2 linked regions of the Endozoicomonas gorgoniicola genome follow. The protein of the gene in region 1 interacts with the protein of each later gene in a pairwise test. Links are inferred from orthologs where the notes say so. Each region holds a gene or a part of one and is shown on either strand. Other genes may lie near its edges. The genes, in order: ptsN and trkA.

Region 1 (3,258 bases):
AAGTTTTGGAGGGGAGGATTCCAGCAGGTGTGCTGCATCAGCCGCCGGAAGGCTGTTGAGCATGCGCCTGAGTTCCGGTGAGACGCCGTGTTCCAGTGCCTCGTTAAGCTTTTTAAGCTCCTTGTCTCCGATACTCAGTTGCAGTTGCTGGACCATATTGCACGCCTGGTGTTGTCTATGACTGAGGGAGCTGTTTACTCACCTTCTTCAAAATAATCGTTGATCAGATTGCACAGTGCATCGGCTGCTTCCTGCTCATCTTCACCATCAAATGTCAGGTCGAGGGTGGTTCCCTGACCAGCAGCCAGCATCATGATCGCCATAATGCTTTTTCCATCCACTTCACGACCGTTCACACCGACTTTAATCTGACTGATAAAGTTGGAAGTGGTCGAGACAAACTTCGAAGCTGCACGAGCATGCAACCCAAGTTTGTTGATGATGGTCGCTTGCGTCTGGATCATTATTTGGATAGCTCCCTGTGCCGCACCTGAACCCGGTCAAATCGTTCGCTGAACCAGGTACCCAGCCGTTCACTAATATAGACCGAACGGTGTTGTCCGCCGGTGCAGCCTATGGCAATGGTCATGTAGCTGCGCTGGCCGGATTCAAACCTTGGTAACCATTTTTCCACGAACTGTTTAAGGTCTTCAAACATCTCCGTCACCATGGGTTCTGCTCCAAGGAACTCCTGAACCGGCTTGTCCCGCCCGGTGTATTGCCGGATGGATTCATCCCAGTATGGGTTAGGCAGGCAGCGAACATCAAATACATAGTCAGCATCCACCGGCATACCATGCTTAAAACCAAAGGACTGAATCAGCAGTGTCATGCTTTTGGTGCCATCACCAATGACCTTGTGACGAACCTGTTCATGTATTTCATGCACGGACAATGGTGATGTGTCGATGCGAACATCAGCCTGTGCCGCCACGGGACCCAGCAGGCTGGTTTCCAGGTCGATGGCTTCGATCAGCGATACCTTGTCATTCGTCAGAGGATGCTTGCGGCGGGTTGAGCTGTAACGCTTCATCAGGCAGCTGCTGTCAGCGTCCAGAAACAGAACCTTGCAATCGATTCCCTGTTGCCTGAGTTTTTTCAGCAGTCTTGGGAAATGCTCCAGGGCTCCGGGAACATTACGAACATCAATGCTGACTGCCATTTTGGGGGGCTCGTTGGCGCCTTCGCTAAGTTGTTCAGGTAGCTGGTTGAGCATAGTGGCTGGCAGGTTGTCGACACAATAGTATCCCTGATCCTCAAGTGCATGGAGTGCTGCACTTTTTCCTGAACCTGAGCGGCCGCTGATGATAACGAGTTTCATGGGGGGTCCCTTTATGCGGAGCTTTTTATAACAGATAACAGGTTTTAATGTTGAAGGATAGATGAACTCAACGAGATTAAAACCTGTTTCTTTATTTCAAGGATAGGTAATACTTTCAGCCTTTTCATTCTGAGGAGAATCGGACAGCCGTTGAACCGGGCAGGCCGTCAGGCCGGTGCTGTCAGTATCTGATACAGGCTTTCCGAAGAGTTAGCTGACCGGATCTGACCGAGAAGGTAATCATCGGTAAAGCGCTGGGCCAGGGCTTTCAGGATATCAAGGTGTTCCTGAGTGCTTTCTTCAGGGACGATCAACGCGAAAATCAGGTCAACAGGCTCCCGGTCCACCGCGTCAAAATCGACGGGTTCTGACAGACGAATGAACAGCCCGGTTGGCTCCGGGCAGGCTTTGGAGCGGCAGTGAGGCAGTGCAATGCCGTTGCCCAGTCCGGTGGTACCCAGTCGTTCTCTGTTGATGAGGTTGTTGAACAGATCCTTGGCGTTGATGGCGGGAACATGTTCACTGATCTGTTCCGCAATTGTTTCCAGGATTTTCTTTTTGCTGACCCCTTGCACACCATGGAGGGTGCGTTCGGGGGTTAAGATGTTTTTAATAATCATACAACGATTGGAAGACTCACAGGGTGCGAGTGCAAAATAAGAAGCCGATGACTGAATGGGAGTCGACTGAAAGCCAGGGGCCTTCAGTCGGTTGTGGATTCAGCCTCGGGCTCCCTGCATGCGATCGAGCGTCTTTTCCTTGTGTTTTACCAGCTGTCGGTCGATTTTATCTGACAAATCGTCAATAGCCGCGTACATGTCATCGGATTCAGCGGTCGCATTGATGTCAGCTCCACGTATGTGCAGAATCGCTTCTGCCTTGTGCAGTAGTTTCTCTACGCTCAAGGTGACTTGTACATTAGTGATGTTATCGAAGTGAGCTGCCAGTCGGTCGAGTTTTTTAGTGACATAGTCTTTCAGAGCTTGAGTCACCTCTACATGATGTCCACTGATGTTGACTTGCATGTAACGCTCTCCTGCTGATCCCGTTTGGAGACAGTAGCCAGTTCCCGGGATTTTCGAACTGGTCTGTTTAGATTTTATCACCGTTAATAACATTGGTGCTGTCCTGAAGCAAAAAAATACAGGATTTTTACCTTAAGGTTCTGTCCGAAAAATTCCTGCTAAAATTCCTGCTAATAAGTTTCATTGTTCGGGTACTTATCGTTAAGCACTCTACATGACTTACACCAGGCGCTTGCGTTCATTGGAAGGGGGTATATGCATCGACTCCCGATACTTGGCGATGGTTCGTCGGGCTACTTTTATACCCTGCTCTCCCAGTAAACCGGCAATTTTGTTGTCACTGAGCGGTTTTTTCGGATTTTCATCCTGAACCAGCTTTTTGATCAGTGCGCGAATAGCTGTGGACGAACACTCTCCACCGCTGTCTGTGCTGACATGGCTGGAAAAGAAATACTTCAGCTCATAGACACCCCTGGGCGTATGCATGTACTTCTGGGTTGTGACCCGGGAAATAGTTGATTCATGCATATCCACAGCTTCAGCGATATCCGCAAGCACCAGCGGTTTCATACCTTCGTCGCCCTGTTCCAGAAAGCCCTGCTGGAAGTTAACGATCTTGGTAGCGACTTTGAGTAATGTTTCATTACGGCTTTGCAGGTTTTTCAAAAACCAGCGGGCTTCCTGCAGCTGGTTTTTCATAAACTGGTTGTCCCGGCTGCTGTTGGCTCGCTGAACCATTGACGCATAGCTGTTGTTGATACGCAGACGAGGCAGTGACTCAGAATTCAGTTCGACCACCCAGCGCTCTTTGATTTTTCGAACGGAAATATCCGGTGTGATGTACTCCGGTTCGCTTTGATCCACTCCAGAGCCTGGCTTGGGGTTCAGGCTCTGTATCAGCCCCAGAGCTTC
Region 2 (3,187 bases), 960 kb from region 1 along the record:
GAAAGGTAGGCCAGATTGAGAAACCGGCGCTTGAATAACCGGTTGTTGTGGCAATTGACACCACTTCAAAGACACCGTACTCAACCGCTTTCCAGAGACTATAAGTATCCGACAGATACAGGGTCAGCACCGTAATCAGGGCAACGGTTAAGAGGATCAGTACATACCCTTTGGTTTCCGAGTCCCCTGGATAATGGGAGAGGGTTTTGTTGCGCCAGGCAAAGAAATGCAGGGCAAAATTAATACCCGCAACAAACATGAAGACAGTGGTCATTCCATTAATCAGGGGTGACTGGAAATAACCAATACTGGCATCGTGGGTTGAGAAGCCACCGATGGCAACGGTTGAGAAACTGTGGCTGATGGCATCGAACCAGTCCATGCCTGCCAGCTTATAGCCAATGGCGCAGGTGACGGTTAAGGCGACATAAAGCTTCCAGAGTGCTTTGGCGGTTTCCTTGATACGAGGTGTCAGCTTGGTGTCTTTTACTGGCCCGGGGGTTTCCGTGCGATACAGCTGCATGCCGCCAATGCCCAGCATTGGCATGATGGCGACGGCAAGAACGATGATTCCCATCCCGCCAAACCACTGGAGCTGCTGGCGATAAAACAGGATCGAACGTGGCATATCGTCGAGCCCGGTGAGAATGGTCGCTCCGGTGGTGGTCAGCCCTGACATGGATTCAAAGATCGCATCAGTCACTGACAACGAAGGCACTTTCATCATCAGAAAAGGCAAAGAGCCAACCAGTCCAAGAACCAGCCAGAACAGCACCGTAATGACAAAACCGTCCCGGATTCTCATATTGCCCTGTATCTTCCTGTAGGGAAGCCACATGGACAGCCCGCCAAGCAAAGTCAGGAAGAATGTGAAGGTAAAGATTGAAATCTCAGTCTCGCCATAGATTAAGGCGACTATCATGGGCGGGATATTCGACAGACTGAATACCATCAATAGGAAGCCCAGAACGGGCAGGACCACTGTGAATTGCATACAACCCCTGTTTTTGTTTTTCTTGCTGCCATGCAAAGGCCTGAGTGGAGTCAGTGCTCCTTTTTTATCAGGCCCGGGGCATTGAACGTTTCAATGCCCCGGTATTGTGCTAAAAGTCAGAAAAATCCCAGACCCACCTGAAAAAGTCGTTCCACTTCGTGGATGCGTTTTTTATTGGTCAGGAACAGAATAATATGATCGCCGGACTCAATGCGAGTCGTGTCATGTGCAATCAACACCTCATCGTTACGGACAATCGCGCCAATGGTGGTGCCAGGCGGCAGCTCTACTTCCTGAACGGTGCGCCCTACTACCTTTGAAGAACTTTCATCGCCATGGGCAATGGCTTCCATTGCCTCTGCGGCGCCACGACGCAGAGAGTGTACGTTGACCACATCACCTTTGCGAACATGTTTCAACAGGCTGCCAATTGTCGCCAGCTGAGGTGACAGCGCAATATCAATTTCACCCCCCTGTACCAGGTCAACGTAGGCAGGGTTGTTGATCAGTGCCATCACCTTGCGGGCACCGAGCCTTTTGGCAAGCATGGCCGCCATAACGTTGGCTTCGTCATCGTTGGTCAGAGCGCAGAATACATCCGTTTCTTCAATATTCTCTGCGATCAGTAACTCTTTATCGGAAGCATTGCCGTTAAAAACCATGGCCTTGGTCAGCGTTTCCGACAGGAACTGGCAGCGTGACATACTGCGCTCAATGATTTTAACCTTATAATCATTTTCCGCCGATTGCGCCAGCCGCAAACCGATATTGCCGCCCCCGGCAATAATAATACGTTTGTAATCGTCATCCAGACGCTGCATCTCGCTCATCACATCACGAATATGACGACGGTCGGCAATAAAAAAGACTTCATCGTCTGCTTCCAGAACCGTTGTCCCCTTGGGCATAATCGGCTGACCCCGGCGGAAAATGGCAGCCACACGACTCTCGACGTTTGGCATATGCTCTTTCAGATAGCGCAGCTCCTGACCAACCAGCGGACCGCCGTAGTATGCTTTCATAGCCACAAGCTGGGCGCGCCCTCCGGCAAAATCCAGAACCTGCAAAGCCCCGGGGCGTTCCAGTAAGCGTCTGATGTAGTTAGTCACCACTTGCTCCGGACTGATCAGGACGTCTACCGGCAGAGCATCGTCACCAAACAGGTTGTCTCTGCTCAGATACGCTGCCTGTCGGATTCGGGCAATTTTGGCAGGTGTATGAAACATGGTGTAGGCAATCTGGCATGAGATCATGTTGACTTCGTCACTGTTGGTGACGGCAACCAGCATATCCGCTTCATCAGCCCCGGCCTGCTTGAGCACTGAGGGGAAGGATGCCATTCCCTGTATGGTTCGAATATCAATTCTGTCCTGCAGCTCCCGGAGTCGTTCACCATTGGTATCGACCACCGTTATATCGTTTTCCTCGCTGGCAAGGTTTTCAGCGAGAGTACCACCGACCTGACCTGCCCCAAGAATGATAATCTTCATGCATCAGTATCCTTAACTGCCCTGTGCCTGTTTTTTAATCAGGCTGTAAAAGAATCCGTCCCCGCTGCCGGGAAAAATCTGTCGTCCAAACCCGGTGTCATGACCCCAGTGACCTTCAATGGTTTGCAGGCAGGCGTCCGGGTGGCTGCTCAGAAATGCTTCAACCTGTTTGCTGTTTTCTGCCGGCATGACTGAACAGGTGGCGTATAACAGAGTGCCGCCCGGTTTCAGCAATGTCCACATGGTATTGAGAATGCGTTGTTGTAACCGGGCCAGTGCATCAATGTCTTCTGGTTGACGCAGTAGCTTGATGTCAGGGTGACGACGTATAACACCTGTTGCTGAACAGGGAGCATCCAGCAGAATATGGTCGTACAGTTGATTGTCCCACCACTGCTCAGGCTGTGTACCATCGCCATGCATCAGGCGGGCGGATAAGCCGATACGATCAAGGTTTTCCTGAACCCTTGCCAGTCGCTTGTTATCCACATCCAGTGCATCAAGCTTTATACCGTCGTTTAACTCAAGCAGGTGGCAGGTTTTACCTCCCGGAGCACAGCAGGCGTCGAGAACCTTTTCGCCAGATTTTGTATCAATCAAGACACCAGCCAGTTGCGCAGATTCATCCTGAACGCTAACCCAGCCCTCAGCAAAGCCTGGCAGCTCATCCACAGGCACTGGCTTCGCCAGAGTGATGGCCTGG

Evidence for each region.
Region 2: the proteins of ptsN (region 1) and trkA interact in binary tests that used the Escherichia coli proteins (3 or more experiments, as listed by UniProt). The link is inferred for Endozoicomonas gorgoniicola from one-to-one orthologs.

What each region holds. Positions count from the first base shown.
Region 1 is NZ_JAPFCC010000001.1:5,992,275-5,995,532, forward strand. The notes cover bases 216-3,143. They hold ptsN (PTS IIA-like nitrogen regulatory protein PtsN), read right to left. Parts: upstream 1,942-3,143; coding sequence 1,489-1,941; downstream 216-1,488. Other genes in these bases: NX722_RS26935 (HPr family phosphocarrier protein), read right to left, coding at 216-464; rapZ (RNase adapter RapZ), read right to left, coding at 464-1,321; hpf (ribosome hibernation-promoting factor, HPF/YfiA family), read right to left, coding at 2,041-2,346; NX722_RS26955 (RNA polymerase factor sigma-54), read right to left, coding at 2,566-3,143. In the rest of the region: mgtE (magnesium transporter), read right to left, coding at 1-156; more of NX722_RS26935, read right to left, coding at 195-215; more of NX722_RS26955, read right to left, coding at 3,144-3,258. UniProt on the Escherichia coli protein: Seems to have a role in regulating nitrogen assimilation.
Region 2 is NZ_JAPFCC010000001.1:5,037,015-5,040,201, reverse strand. Bases 298-3,154 are described here. They hold trkA (Trk system potassium transporter TrkA), read right to left. Parts: upstream 2,485-3,154; coding sequence 1,111-2,484; downstream 298-1,110. Other genes in these bases: rsmB (16S rRNA (cytosine(967)-C(5))-methyltransferase RsmB), read right to left, coding at 2,497-3,154; NX722_RS22565 (TrkH family potassium uptake protein), read right to left, coding at 298-994. In the rest of the region: more of NX722_RS22565, read right to left, coding at 1-297; more of rsmB, read right to left, coding at 3,155-3,187. UniProt on the Escherichia coli protein: Part of the constitutive potassium transport systems TrkG and TrkH. May regulate the transport activity of TrkG and TrkH systems. Binds to NAD(+) and NADH.